Regions from separate parts of the Gordonia sihwensis genome, predicted to be linked through region 2. Evidence: riboswitches for the same ligand, from Rfam matches in the RefSeq annotation. Region 2 holds a riboswitch; the other holds the start of a gene.
The links. Region 2 has a riboswitch for S-adenosylmethionine ahead of P5P27_RS05125 (bifunctional o-acetylhomoserine/o-acetylserine sulfhydrylase). Riboswitches for the same ligand answer to the same signal wherever they lie in the genome.
Positions count from the first base shown of each region.

Region 1: it holds a riboswitch for S-adenosylmethionine, as region 2 does, so the genes downstream of both, P5P27_RS16505 (aminotransferase class V-fold PLP-dependent enzyme) here and P5P27_RS05125 (bifunctional o-acetylhomoserine/o-acetylserine sulfhydrylase) in region 2, are expected to answer to the same signal.

Region 1 covers NZ_CP121248.1:3,442,633-3,450,201, forward strand. Annotated here, with positions in the region: gene dacB (D-alanyl-D-alanine carboxypeptidase/D-alanyl-D-alanine endopeptidase) at 1-267, opposite strand, end outside; gene P5P27_RS16490 (inorganic diphosphatase) at 444-923, shown strand; gene P5P27_RS16495 (MDR family MFS transporter) at 1,262-2,956, opposite strand; gene P5P27_RS16500 (MarR family winged helix-turn-helix transcriptional regulator) at 2,956-3,432, opposite strand; gene P5P27_RS16505 (aminotransferase class V-fold PLP-dependent enzyme) at 3,586-4,821, opposite strand; SAM riboswitch class IV at 4,839-4,952, opposite strand; gene P5P27_RS16510 (hypothetical protein) at 5,251-5,826, shown strand; gene P5P27_RS16515 (isochorismate synthase) at 5,849-6,955, shown strand; gene P5P27_RS16520 (O-succinylhomoserine sulfhydrylase) at 6,958-7,569, opposite strand, start outside.
Region 2 covers NZ_CP121248.1:1,072,556-1,080,124, reverse strand. Annotated here, with positions in the region: gene P5P27_RS05150 (hypothetical protein) at 1-142, shown strand, start outside; gene P5P27_RS05145 (hypothetical protein) at 375-1,058, shown strand; gene P5P27_RS05140 (exodeoxyribonuclease III) at 1,089-1,931, opposite strand; gene P5P27_RS05135 (MFS transporter) at 1,941-3,200, opposite strand; gene P5P27_RS05130 (NADP-dependent isocitrate dehydrogenase) at 3,294-4,511, opposite strand; SAM riboswitch class IV at 4,876-4,990, shown strand; gene P5P27_RS05125 (bifunctional o-acetylhomoserine/o-acetylserine sulfhydrylase) at 5,057-6,367, shown strand; gene metX (homoserine O-acetyltransferase MetX) at 6,416-7,569, shown strand, end outside.

The sequences.
Region 1 (7,569 bases), 1.9 Mb from region 2:
TTCGTCGGCGCCCTGCGACCACAGCACTTTGCCGGTCAACGGGTCGGACACCTGCCCGGTCAGTTTGCCCAGTGCCGGATCCTTCAAGGGCTTCGCCAGCTGCTTCGCGACCCCCGCGGCCGTCGGGACCGGCGCGTTCGGCGACACCGGAACGATGGCGGGATCCAGCGACGCCGCGACCGGTCGCGCGGGAGTTCCGGGCGGAACCGGATCGGCCCGGTTCTGGTAGAGCCACCAACCGACGCCCGCGCCCGCCACCAGCACCATCACCAGCACGACGATCAGGATCCAGCGCAGCACTCTGCGCGGCCGCCGGGCGGCGGGACTTGTCGGCTGGGCCACGTATCCTCCGGTCTGCGGTCTGCGTTCGACGGTGTTAACAGTATCCTTGACAGCCGTTGAAGCAATTTCCGGACAGTCCGTCAGCAACGCCAGGAGGCAGCATGGAGTTCGAAGTCACCGTCGAGATCCCCAAGGGTGGCCGCAACAAGTACGAGGTCGATCACGAGACGGGCAAGGTCTACCTCGACCGCTACCTGTACACGCCGATGGGCTACCCGGCCGACTACGGCTACATCGACCACACCCTGGGCGAGGACGGCGATCCGCTGGACGCGATGGTGCTGCTCACGGAGTCGGTGTTCCCGGGTGTCATCGTGAAGGCGCGGATCGTCGGCATGTACACGATGACCGACGAGGCAGGCGGCGACGACAAGCTGCTCGCCGTTCCGGCCGGCGACCCGCGCTGGGACCACATCCAGGACATCGACGATGTCAGTGAGTTCGAACTCAACGCCATCTCGCACTTCTTCGAGCACTACAAGGATCTCGAGCCGGGCAAGGAAGTGACCCCCGGCGGCTGGGTCGGCAAGGCCGAGGCGGCCAAGGTGGCCCAGGCGGCTGTCGACCGCTACCAGGGCTGATCCCTCCCCGCACAGACCGAAGAGGAGCAGAGCGCACCCGCGCCCTGCTCCTCTTCCGTCTGCGGCCCGTCCCCCGTTTCGACTCGCTGCGCTCGCTCAACAAGCCTGGGAAAAGCCACCCAGCCCCCAGGCTCATCGAGTAAGCCAGCGAGCGCAGCGAGCACGCGCATCGAGACCCCACACCGTTTCGACTCGCTGCGCTCGCTCAACAAGCCTGGTGAGAACGCTCGCTCAACAAGCCTGAGAAAAGCCACCCAGCCCCCAGGCTCATCGAGTAAGCGAGCGAGCGCAGCGAGCACGCGCATCGAGACCCAGCAACACGCAGCGACTCGCTCCGGTCAGTCGGCCGCGACCGGCTTCGGGTCGTCGCTCTTGCTCTCGGGCGACGGCGGGCGGCGGAGCGAGACCTCCGACCACGTCACCGTGCCGATGATCGACAGGATCGACAGGATCGAGACCGACAGGAACACCTTGTCCATCGAGTCCGCGAAGCCGCGCTTGATCGGCTCCGACAACTCCTTCGGGAGCTTCTCGATGACGGAGGTGTCCTTCATCGTCGCCCCGGCGCCGCCGCCGGCACCGGGGTCCTCCGCCGCGGTGATCAACGAGTGACCGAAGGCCGCCACCTGCGGATCATGGCTGGTAGCCGCCTGCTGGACGGCCGCGGTGAACTCAGGAGTGCCCGACGCGTCTTTGAGCTGATCGGCGATGTTGGGGCCCATCGTCGAGAACAGCAGCGAGAAGAAGACCGCGACGCCGAGCGTGCCGCCGATCTGCCGGAAGAAGGTCGCGGTGCCGGTCGCCATACCGGTGTCGCGGACCGGCAGGATGCTCTGCATCGCCAGCATGAGCGGCTGCATCAGGTTGCCGAGGCCGAAACCGAGTCCGGCCGCCGCCAGCATCACGAGATACAGCTGGGTCTGCGTGTCGACGAAGTGCAGCAGGAACGACATCGTCGTGATCAGGATGGAGCCGATGATCGGAAACACCTTGTATCGCCCGGTACGCGAGATCAGCTGGCCGGCCATGATGGAACCGATCATCATGCCGGCCACCATCGGCAGCATCTGCAGACCGGCGACCATCGGGCTCGAGCCACGGAGCACCTGGAAGTACTGGGGCAGCATCGAGATACCGCCGAACATGACCGCACCGACGATGAGGGAGACGAGGATGCCCTGTGCGAAGACCCGGTTCTTGAAGACGCGGAGCGGGATGATCGCCTCGTCGCCCATCTTGTTCTCGATCACAATGAACGCGGCGATACCCGCGGCGCCGATCAGGTAACAGATGACGCTGTTCAGCGACGTCCAGCCCCAGTCACGGCCCTGTTCGGCGACGATCAGCAGCGGCGCGACGGCCACCGCGACAGCGGTAGCGCCCCAGTAGTCGGTGCGGTGTCCGGTCAGCTTCTGCTGCGGGTAGTTCAGCACCTTGTAGACGACCACCAGCGCGATGAGGCCGATCGGCACGTTCACCAGGAACACCCAGCGCCAACCGGAGACGCCCAGGATCGAGTTCGCGCCGGCGAGGAAACCGCCGAGCACCGGGCCGAGCACGCTGGACGTGCCGAAGACCGCCAGGAAGTAACCCTGGTACTTGGCGCGTTCCAGCGGTGCGACGATATCGGCGATCGTGGTGATCGCCAGCGTGAACAGACCGCCCGCGCCGAGACCCTGGAGCGCACGGAAGCCGGCCAGCTCGTACATCGACGTCGACATGCTGCACAGGAGCGACCCGATGATGAAGATCGTGATCGCGAGCAGGAAGAACTGCTTGCGTCCGTAGATGTCCGACAGCTTGCCGTAGAGCGGCGTCACGATCGTCGAGGTCACCAGGTAAGCGGTGGTGACCCACGCCTGCAGGTCGTATCCGTGCAGGTCGTCGGCGATGGTGCGGATCGCCGTCGACACGATCGTCTGGTCGAGCGCGGCGAGGAACATGCCGATCATGAGTCCGCTCATGATCGTGAGGACCTGACGATGCGTCAGGTTCCGGCCGGGGAAGTCCGCGGCGGCAGTTGGTGAACTCATCAATCAGCTTTCGTGGTGCAGGGGAAGATTCGGGTTTCGACCGCGTCGACGAACCGGCCGAGGAGGCGGACGAATATCTCGAACTCCTCCGCGGACCAGTCCTCCACGGTTTCGCCGACGAGTCGTCGTCTCGACTCGGCGATCTCGCAGACCTTCTCCCGGCCGTCGTCGGTGAGGACCAGCTGCGACGCACGCCCGTCTTCGGGGTGCGCCTCGCGCCGGACGAATCCTTCCTTCACCAACTGCGCGACGTGCCGACTGGTGGTCGAGGGGTCTGTCACCAGCCGATCGGCGAGGTCGCGCGAGCGCATCGGGCCGTTCCGCAGGACGAAGAGCGCTCGGTACGCGGCGGTCTCGAGTGAGCCATTGCGTCCGTTCCAGATTCCGGTGTGCAGCGCCCGATCCCTGAGCCGCGTGTATCGGCTGAGGGCGACGAACATCTCGTCGAGCTGTTCGGGCGTCGCTTTCACTCTCATCCCTCTTCGTTGCAGTCTGCAATCAACTAATTGCGCTCTGCAAGTATGAGAGGTGCCGGCTCCCGGCCGCAACTGAGAAATTTCGGCATAAATGGACGTACGTCCCGCGCCCGGCGAACCCCACCGCGCCCGCTGTGAAAGCGGACGAGAAATCTACCGCCGCACCAGATCCGACAGCGCGGCCAGCAGACGATCGACATCGTCCGACGACGTCCCGAGACCGAAGCTGGCCCGGACCGCACCGTCGGGGTAGCCCAGCTTCCGCAGCAGCGGATGCGCGCAGAACTTGCCGTCGCGCACGCCGATCCCCCGCGTCACCGACAGATATTCGGCGACACTGCGCGGGGAATGGTTCTCCACGGTGAAGCCGGCGATACCGACGCGGTCGGCCGCATCGTCGAAGCCCCGCAGCGGATGCACGCCGGGCAGCAGCGCCAACCCCTCGTCGAGACGCTGCTGCAACCGGTGCTCGTGATAGCCGATCTCCTCGAAACCGATGTCCTGCAGGGCCTGCGCCGCCGCTGCGAGCGCCACCACCCCCAGCGTGTTGGGAGATCCGGCTTCGTGACGAGCGGCACCGGTGTGCCACGCGACTCCGCCGTCGAGGTCGACGTCGGCGGTGGCGCCGCCGCCGGCCAGGTACGGTTCCGCCGCATCGAGCCAGTCGCCGCGGCCCACCAGCACGCCCGCACCGAACGGCGCGTACAGCTTGTGGCCGGAGAAGACGAGGTAGTCGATGCCCCAGGACGCGATCGAGACGGCGCGGTGCGGGACCAGTTGCGCGGCGTCCACCAGAATGCGCGCGCCGTGCCGATGCGCCGCCGCGGCCAGCCGTCCGATCGGCAGCACCTCGCCGGTCACGTTCGACGCACCGGTGATCGCGAGCAACGCGGCGGGCGCGGCAGCGAGTTCTGCTTCGAGCCGCCCCACCGTCTCTTCGACGGTGCGGGCCGCCGGCACCACGCGAGCGCGGCCCGTCCGGGTCCAGGGCAGCAGGTTGGCGTGGTGCTCGATGTCGAGCACCACCACGTCGCCGGGGGTGACGTGCGCGGCGAGATTGACGGCGTCGGTGGTGTTGCGCGTGAACACCACCGTGTCGTCGCTTCGACCGCCGACGAACCGCCGGACGGTCTCCCGAGCCTGTTCGTATCGCGCTGTCGTGACCTGAGAGAGATGGCCCGCGCCCCGATGCACGCTCGCATACTCGGTCAACGCGCCGGAGAGCCGTTCCGCGACAGACACGAGAGCCGGGGCCGATGCCGCGTAGTCGAGGTTCGCGTAGACGGTCTCGCCCCCTGCGGTGGTCGGCACCGTGGTGTCGGCACCGACCACCGGCGCGAGGGGACGAATGGGTGCCGGGCACACGGCCCGGTCGAGGATTGCGGTCATGACACGACTCCAGTAGATCTCCGCACTTGCCGGACGTCGGTCGACGCCGGCCGGGTCGTCACCTGGAGCACCCCACCGCGGTGGAGGGTTGCCGACCGGCCAGCCAGGGCTTCGCACCGGTTCTCGTGACCCGCCGTCAAGGATGCCGGTACGCGTCATTCGCGGAAAGCATTAAAACCACGGCGGGTGTAATCACCGGCGGATCCGCAGTTAGCGTGGTTTCAACATCCCTGTTCAGAAAGGCCTCCCGTGGTTCATCCGTCCGACCCGCAGTATCCGAGCGGCGCTCCCGGCCGGCCCCTGCCACAACCGCCCCTGACACAACCGCCACAGCCGTCGCCGTACGGGCCGCCCCACCGGTACGGACCCGCGCAGCCGCCGTACGCACCGAACCCCTTCCCGCCCGGCCCGTGGCCGCAGCAGCCGCCGGTGAAGGGTCCGAAGCCGATGTTCTTCGGCATCGTGGCGGTGACCGCACTGGTGGTCGCCGGACTGACGACGCTGCTGATCCTCGCCCCCTGGGACTCCGACAGCGACACCGGTGCGGCGCCGGAGACCACGCGGACGTTCGCGCTCAAGGGCGGGACGTCCGTGGAGGTCCGGGTGCCCGCCGGCTGGACCGCCGTCACCGACACCAACGACGGCGCGCCCGTCGTGGTGCTGCGGGCCGCCGACGACGACCGGGTGCTGTCGCAGATGTCCGACGACCTCACCTCGCTCGGCGAATCCGGCTCGGGGACCCCGGTACACACGGTGGTGGTGTTCGCCGACAGTTGCTCCGGAACCGCCTCCGTCGGCGAGTGGAAGACCAAGAGCCGTGACGACTCCGCGAACGGCCACACCGAGCAGTGGCTGTACGCGACCTCGAGCGTCGACGGTCGCACCTGCGTCAACATGTCGGGTGCCGACGCGGGCGCCGACCCCGTCTCCGCCGGATCCGCGGGCCGCGACCTCCTCAAGCGGTTGATCAGGGAGAAGCGCATCACAGCAACGAAGTCCGTCTAGCTCTCGCGGGTAACCTGGCCAGGTGCCTGCCGGTCTGTCGTTTCTGCTGTCGAACACCGATCTCAACGCCCGCGGATTCGGAGTGCGCGCCGCGTTCGGCTCCGTGGCGCAGGCGCGAGAGGCCCTCGCCGCCGGCACCGTCGACTTCGTCGGCGGCGCCCTCGGCTTCGACACCGGCGGTCCCGCATCATTGATCGCCCCCGAACGGGTCGACTTCTCCCCCGCAGCCACTCCCGCGACGGTCGACGGCTCGGTGGTCGCGGAGGTCTCGGTGACCCCGGACTCGGTGCACCGCGAGCGAGTCGTCCGCGCACTCGACGCCATCGCGTCGGGCGCCGCCGAGAAGGTGGTCGTGGCTCGCAGCCTGGGCGCGTCGCTCACCCGGGCCGTCGAGCCTGCCGAACTGATCGGCCGATTCACGGCCACTGCCGGCGGGTCGACGGTGTTCGCCGCCGATCTGAGCGCAGCGCCGGGACACGACGGCAACTGGCTGATCGGCGCGAGTCCGGAACTCCTGCTCCGCAAACGCGGTTCCATCCTCCAATGCGTTCCCTACGCGGGGTCGGCCCCGAAGTTCGACGCCGGAGGCCGTCCCGTTCCGAACGCCGCCGAGGAACTCAGCCGTTCGGCGAAGGACTTGCGCGAGCACGCGTACGTCGTCGACTATCTGCGCGACCTGCTCCAACCGCTGTGCAGCCGTATCGCCATCCCCGACCGGCCGCAGACCATCTCCACCAACCACGTCTGGCATCTGGCGACGCCGATCACCGGAGAGCTGGCCGATCCGACGATCACGGCGCTGGAACTGGCGGCGCTGCTCTCCCCGACGCCCGCCGTCTGCGGGACACCGACCGAAGCCGCGGCGCGGATCATCGAGGAGGTCGAAGGACCGCGGGAGTTCTACGCCGGAACCGTCGGCTGGTGCGACGCCGCCGGCGACGGGGAATGGGTGGTCTCGATCCGGTGTCTCGAGCTCGACTCGTCACGCACGAGGGTCAGCGCCTGGGCCGGAGGCGGCATCGTCGCCGGCTCCGACCCCGACGCCGAGGTGGCCGAGACTACCGCGAAGTTCCAGACGGTGCTCAGTGCACTGGCCGACGCGGACCGCCCGGTGCGTGCCGACGCCTGAGCTCAGCCCAGCGCCGCGTCCAGATCGCGCAGCAGATCGTCCGCGCTCTCCAGACCCACCGACAGCCGGACCATCGAGTCGGTGAGACCGATCGCCGCACGGCCGTCGGGCCCCATCGCCCGGTGGGTGGTGGTGGCCGGATGCGTGATGAGGCTCTTGGCGTCACCGAGGTTGTTGGAGATGTCGATGATCTGCAGTCCGTTGAGCACTTCGAAGGCCCGCTCCTTGCCGGAAAGACCCGGCCGGTCGGCGAGTTCGAACGTGATGACCGTTCCCCCGCCGGACATCTGCGAGCGCGCCAGCTCGTACTGCGGGTGCGACGACAGGAAGGGATAGATCGCCTTGGCCACCCGGGGATCGGCGTCGAGGAATTCGGCGACTCGCAGCGCGGTGGCGACCGACTGGTCGAGGCGCAGCTTCATCGTCTCGAGGCCCTTGAGCATCACCCACGCGTTGAACGGACTGAGCGCCGGACCGGTGTGACGCATCAGTTCCCGCACCGGGCCGTCGATGAACTCCTGCGTGCCGAGCACCGCACCGCCCATCACCCGGCCCTGGCCGTCGATGTGCTTGGTTCCCGAATACACGATGACGTCGGCGCCCATGTCCAGACC
Region 2 (7,569 bases):
ACCCAACGCCGGCGAGGCGATCACCGGCAGCCTGGACTCGGCAGGCTTGGGCTCCTCGGAGGGTCAGCTCTCGAGCACCGGCTCGCTCACCGACATGATTCCGGCCATCATCGGCGGCGCCGTCGGCGGACAGGACGACTGACCTCCACGACACCGACACATAGGCGACGGGTCCGCTCCATGGGAGCGGGCCCGTCGTCGGTTTCTCGACATGAGAGGGGTGAAGTCCGACCTCGGATTCGTGCCATCGCCCGCGCCGCGAATCGGCTACTCGACTGTGTGCGTGCCAGGATCGCACCGAAGCGCCCTTGGCGCAGTCACTGACGATTCTCTCTGAACGGTGGTCCCGCATGAAGCGAATCCCCTTGTCCCGCATGACTTCTCTCGTCACCGCAGCCGCCCTGATCTGCGGTGGACTCACCGCCGCCTCCGTCGGCGCGGCAGGTGGCGCCGACGCCGCGACCTGCTCGTCGGCGAGCCGCACCACGAAGAATGCTTGGGGAGTGACGCATAACTACTCCAAGTCGGTGACCCAGACCGCCGGTGCGCTCGCGAAGGTGACCTACACGATCGACGTCGGCACCTCCGGTGCCGGCAATCCGTACGTCAACTCGATCACCGACACCCCGCCCGCCGGATTCGGGAAGCCGACGGCGAAGGTGAGGGCGTACCACCTCGCCGGCGGACTCAAAGAAGAGGCGGTTCCGGTGACTGCGGCCGGGACCGGCTGGAAGGTCTCGAACACGGGCTGGTCGGTGACCTCGAGCCATCCCGTCACGGCGTCGTTCACCTACGACATGCCGCTGTCGAAGTTTCCCGGCTTCCCGGTCACCAGCGGCGGCATCGCCGTCACCGGAACCGCCGGGGTCGAAGGCGACTTCCCCGGTCTCACCGCGTGCTTCCTGACTCGCCCGATGTCTCCCGGCGAGGCGATCGGCAGCGTCAGCGGCGATCTGTCCAGTTCCGGGTCCACCCAGGACATCATCAGCGAGGTGGTGGCCGGACTGGTCGGCGGCGTGATCGGCGGCATCGGCAGCGGAAGCAAATCGGCCAGCTGACCGGATGCGCCCCGGGTGGCCGCGGACCGCTCAGCCGAACACCGCGGTCACCGGGGCGTGATCGGACCACCGAAGGTTGTACGCGCCGGCTCGATCAACCCACGTCCGTTGCGCTCGTGCAGCCAATGCCGGCGTCGCGAGGTGGTAGTCGATACGCCAGCCGGCGTCGTTGTCGAACGCCTTGCCCCGCCACGACCACCACGCGTACGGCCCAGCGACGTCGCCGTGATGCTCGCGCGCCACGTCCGCCCAGCCGGCCTCCAGCAGTCCGGCGACCCATGCCCGCTCGTGCGGGAGGAAACCCGCGTTCTTGAGATTGCCCTTCCAGTTCTTGATGTCGCGCTCGTCGGGCGCGATGTTCCAGTCGCCCGCCACCACCGCCAGTCCCCCGGTGCCGAGCAGTTTGTCGAGGTAGGGCCGGAACGCTTCGAGGAAGCGGCGCTTCTCCTCGTACTTCTCGATGTCTTTCTCCTGCTCGGTCGGCGCCGCCCCCGTCGGCAGATACAGGCTCGCCGCGGTCACCGTCTCACCGCCGAAGTCGAAGTCCGCCTCGATATAGCGTCCCGCCGTGTCGAACTCGTCGCTGCCGAAACCGACCCGCACCTGCGAGGGTGCGCGGCGAGACAGGATCCCGACGCCGGCGCGGCCCTTGACCGACGATTCCGTGTGCACGAAGTGCCACCCGGCATCCAGCGCGGGCTGCAGCGCCTTGCGAGCGATCGCGTCGCCTGCCCTCACCTCTTGCATCAGCACCACGTCGGGTGCGGCGTCCTCGAGCCACGGGAGCATGCCCGGATTGTCGTCCGAGCGCTGCTTCACAGCGGCACGGATCCCGTTGACGTTGATCGTGGTGATGGAGAACGGTGTGGTCACGGGACCACCCTAGCGACCGCTTCGGACATCGCCCACGGGCTCGTCTCCGACCGGAACCGCGACCTCCCGCTGCGGCATCTCCTCGCCGGACCGCCGCGCAGCCGCCACCGCCGCCGCGAGCACCAGCACGCCGCCCACCGCGAGGACCGCACCGACCAGTGACGGTGCCCGGTAACCGAGACCGTGGGCGATCACCAGCCCGCCGACCCATGCGCCGAGAGCGTTGGCGACGTTCAGCGCCGAATGGTTGAGCGCGGCCGCGATCGTCTGCGCATCGTGCGCGACGTCCATCAATCGCGTCTGCAGCCCGGGGATGGCGGCCGATCCGGAACAGCCGACGAAGAAGGTCATGATCACGGCCGGCCACCCGGTGGACACCAGGAGCGCGAACAGCACCAGCGCCGACGCTGCGCTCGCCATGCCGATGGCGATGGCCTTGTCGCCCAGGCGGTCGGCGAGACGGCCGCCGAGGTAATTGCCGCTCACCATTCCCGCGCCGAACAGCATCAGCGCGATCGGCACCGCGGCCTCCGACAGTCCGCCCAGCGAGGTGAGCGCGGTGTTCAGATACGTGTAGAAGGCGAAGAAGCCGCCGAATCCCACCACGCCGACCAGCAGCGTCAGCCAGATCTGCCCGTGGCGGAGTCCGCCGAGTTCAGTGGCGGGATCGGTGGTGCGCATCGACCGCAGATCGGGCACCACGCGCCACAGCGCGAGCACCGTCACAGCACCGATCACCACGACGAGGGCGAGGGCGGCGCGCCACCCGAGCGCCTGGCCCAGCCAGGTGGCCGCCGGCACCCCGAGGACGTTGGCCACCGACAGTCCCATCATCACCTGCCCCACCGCCTGCGCACGGCGGCCGGGGCCGGCGAGGTGGGCGGCGACCAACGAGGCCACGCCGAAATACGCCCCGTGCGGCAGCCCGGCGACGAAGCGTGCGGCCATCAGCGTCGGATAGTTCTGCGCCACCAGACTCAGCGCATTGCCGAGAGTGAACGCCACCATGAGTGCGATCAACAGCGTCCGTCGCGACACCCGGGCCGCGACCACCGCGATCAGCGGCGCGCCCACCACCACGCCCAGCGCATAGGCGGAGATCAGGTGCCCGGCGGTCGGCTCACTGACGCCGAGGCTCGACGCGATGTTCGGCAGCAGCCCCATCGCGACGAACTCGGTGGTTCCGATGCCGAATCCGCCGAGCGCGAGTGCTCCGACCACCCAGCCCACCCGCCGAGCCGGATGCTCGCCGTCGCACGATGCCGCCACGTCCTGAGTCTCGGTGTCCACCCGATGCGCAACACCCGCACGCCGAGCGCCATTCCACAGACCGCGGTGACCTCCGACACCCGGAGGAGAGGACTACCGCAGCGCGGCCTGCAGATTGTCGTCGAGGGCGCCCAGGAACTCCTCGGTGGTGAGGTACGCCTGGTCGCCGCCGACCAGCAGTGCCAGGTCCTTGGTCATCTTCCCCGACTCGACGGTCTTGATGACGACGTCCTCGAGCTTCTCCGCGAACTCGCGCACCTCGGGAGTGTTGTCGAGCTTGCCGCGGTGGTCCAGACCACGCGTCCAGGCGAAGATCGACGCGATCGGATTGGTCGACGTCGGCTTGCCCTGCTGGTGCTGCCGGTAGTGCCGGGTCACGGTGCCGTGCGCGGCCTCGGCCTCACAGGTCTGGCCGTCGGGTGTCATCAGAACCGAGGTCATCAGTCCGAGCGAGCCGTAGCCCTGGGCCACGGTGTCCGACTGGACGTCGCCGTCGTAGTTCTTGCACGCCCAGACGTAGCCGCCCTCCCACTTGAGCGACGAGGCGACCATGTCGTCGATCAGCCGGTGCTCGTAGTGCAGCCCCGCGGCATCGAACTCGGCCTTGAACTCACGCTCGAAGACGTCGGCGAAGATGTCCTTGAACGCGCCGTCGTAGGCCTTGAGGATGGTGTTCTTGGTGGACAGGTACACCGGATAGTTGCGCTGCAGTCCGTAGTTGAACGACGCGCGCGCGAAGTCCTCGATCGACTTGTTGAAGTTGTACATGCCCATCACGACGCCGCCCGACTCCGGGATTCGGACGATCTCGTGCTCGATCGGCTCGCTTCCGTCGTCGGGCGTGTACGTGATGGTGACCGTTCCCGCCGAGGGCACCTTGAAGTCGGTGGCGCGGTACTGGTCACCGAAGGCGTGACGCCCGACGACCACCGGCTTGGTCCAGCCGGGCACCAGCCGAGGCACGTTCGAGATCAGGATCGGAGCGCGGAAGATGGTGCCGCCGAGGATGTTCCGAATGGTGCCGTTCGGCGATCGCCACATCTTCTTGAGACCGAATTCCTCGACGCGGGCCTCGTCGGGGGTGATGGTGGCGCACTTGACGCCGACACCGTGCTTCTGAATCGCGTGCGCGGCGTCCACGGTGACCTGATCGTCGGTCGCGTCGCGGGTCTCGATCCCGAGGTCGTAGTAGTCCAGATCGATGTCGAGGTAGGGGTGGATCAGCTTCTCTTTGATGAACTGCCAGATGATTCGCGTCATCTCGTCGCCGTCGAGTTCGACGACGGTGCCCTCGACCTTGATCTTGCCCATATGGCTCTGTGCCCTCCTCAGCAGTAGACCGCCGGCCACTCGTCCTCAAACGTAATACGGACGGTCGTTCGGCGCGGCGGGCTCCAAACAGAACGCGCGTACTGTTTTAACCAGCATATCCCATGAGCAGCTCAGCGACCGAGCGATCGTGCAAGCACCGCCGTGCCACCGCAGATCCGCGCCGAATGCACTGTGCGGCAGCAGTTCTCCTTGTACACAGCGCCGACGCGCCGAGACCGACCGCTCGCACCGGTCGCCGCTTTTGCGCGGTCCTACCACATCGCCCACCGAGTCGACAGATTTACGACCAGGGGCGGTGAAGCCGTTTCAACAGCCGCATCGAGTTGATATATCCTCAGCAACAGGTCATGAGTGTCAGCGCACAGCCCCGGCTTGCTGACCGGCAACCCTCCATCCGCGGTGGGGTGCTCCGGGTGATGACCTGGCTGCGACGGAAGTCGCCGCAGCAAGCGCGGGTCCGAGGGTCGGACCCAACATACGAGGCCCGCCCCGGGCCGCCGACCGAAGAAAGAGAATGACGTCTCATGTCTGACGCCGCGAATTGGAGCTTCGAGACCACCCAGGTGCACGCCGGGCAGGTAGTCGACGCGACCGCCAAGACACGCGCACTGCCGATCTACCAGACCACGTCGTACGTGTTCGACAACACCGACCACGCGGCGAACCTGTTCGCGCTCGCCGAGCCGGGCAACATCTACACCCGGATCATGAATCCGACGCAGGACACCGTCGAGCAGCGCCTCGCGGCTCTCGGCGGCGGCGTCGCGGCCCTCTTGGTGGCCTCCGGCCAGGCCGCCACCACCTACGCGATTCAGAACATCGTCGAGGCCGGCGGACACGTCGTCTCTAGCCCCCGCATCTACGGCGGCACATACAATCTCTTCCACTACACGCTGCCGAAGTTCGGCATCGAGGTCTCGTTCGTCGACGATCCCGACGATCTCGAGTCGTGGAAGTCGGCGATCCGGCCCAACACCCGCGCACTGTTCGGTGAGACCATCGCGAACCCGCACAATCAGGTCCTCGACATCGCCGGAGTGGCGGACGTCGCACACTCGCACAGCCTCCCGCTGATCGTCGACAACACGGTCGCGACGCCGTATCTGCTGAATCCCATCGAGCACGGGGCCGACATCGTCGTGCACTCGGCTACCAAGTACATCGGCGGTCACGGCACCGCGATCGGCGGCGTCATCATCGACGGCGGCACCTTCGACTGGCGCGTCCAGCGCGACGGTGAAGACCTGTTCCCCGGCTTCACCACCCCGGACCCGAGTTACAACGGCGTCGTCTTCGCCGACCTGGGGGCTCCGGCCTACGCGCTCAAGGCGCGGACGCAATTACTGCGCGACACGGGCGCGGCCATCTCGCCGTTCAACGCCTTCCTGCTGGCTCAGGGCATCGAGACGCTGAGCCTGCGCGTGGAGCGCCACGTCTCCAATGCACAGAAGGTGGCCGAGTTCTTGGAGGCCAACGACCAGGTCACCTCGGTCTCGTACGCCGGTCTCAAGTCGTCGCCGTACTACGAACGGGCGCAGAAGCTGCTGCCGAAGGGCGCCGGCGCGGTCATCGGATTCGAGATCGAGGGCGGCGTCGAGGCGGGCAAGGCCTTCGTGAACGCGCTGACCCTGCACAGCCATGTCGCCAACATCGGCGACGTCCGCTCGCTGGTGATCCACCCCGCGTCCACCACGCACAGCCAGCTCTCCCCGGAGGAGCAGCTGGCCGCCGGTGTGACGCCCGGTCTAGTCCGGCTCGCCGTGGGCATCGAGGGCATCGACGACATCCTCGCCGACCTCACCACCGGGTTCGCCGCGGCAGCGCGAGTCAAGTAGCCGTTGTCTCGTCCACTGCCGTTGTCTCGTCCACTGAAGGGAGGCCAGGTGTCGGTCAGTATCGACCCGGCCACGACGGTGAGCGACCCCGACTGGGCCACCCGTCCGGACGGAGCTCAGGTCAGTGTCTCGATCGGCGATCTGACTCTCGATTCGGGGGCCACGCTGGCCGACGTCACCGTCGCCTTCCAGAAGTGGGGCACGCCGACGGCGGCCCGGGACAACATCGTGTTGGCGCTGCACGCGCTCACCGGTAACTCGCACGTCGCCGGCCCGGCCGACGATCAGTTCTCGATGACCGGATGGTGGGACGGACTGATCGGGCCGGGCTGCGCGGTCGACACCGACGAATGGTGCGTGTTGGCGCCGAACGCGATCGGCGGCTGCTTCGGCTCCACCGGTCCCGGCTCCCTCGCTCCCGACGGCAGGCCGTGGGGGTCACGCTTCCCGCGGCTCACCGTTCGCGACCTCGTCCGGTCGGAGTCGCTCGCGCTGGAGGCACTCGGCATCAGCCGGCTGGCCGCCGTCGCGGGCGGCTCGATGGGCGGTGCCCGTGCCCTCGAATGGGCGGTCACCTACCCCGACGCGGTCGGCGCCGCGCTGGTGCTGGCGGTGGGCGCGCGGGCCAGCGCCGATCAGATCGGCACGCAGACCACCCAGATCGAGGCGATCAAGTCCGATCCCGCGTGGCAGGGCGGCGACTACTACGGGACCGGCCGCTCCCCCAGCACCGGAATGGGTATCGCGCGCCGGATCGCGCATCTGAGCTACCGAAGCGACCGCGAGCTCGACCAGCGTTTCGAGAACCGCCCCCAGGGGGAGGAGAACCCGCTGGTCGACGGCCGCTACTCCATCGCCAGCTATCTGGAGCACCAGGCCGAGAAGCTCAAGCGGCGCTTCGATCCGGGCGCCTACGTGGTGCTCTCGGACGTCCTCAACAACCACGACGTCGGCCGCGACCGCGGCGGCGTCGCGGCGGCCCTGGCCGGATGCAGCGTGCCGACCGTCGTCGGCGCCATCGACTCCGACCGGCTGTATCCGCTGTACCAGCTCGAGGAGATCGCCCGCGAGCTCGGCGACTGCGTCGGCGGGCTGCACGTGATCCGCTCCGACGCCGGCCACGACGGATTCCTCACCGAGTTCGAGCCGATCCGGGAACTCCTCGCGAAGACGATGGACGTCGCGCGCCTGCGGCGGTCGGC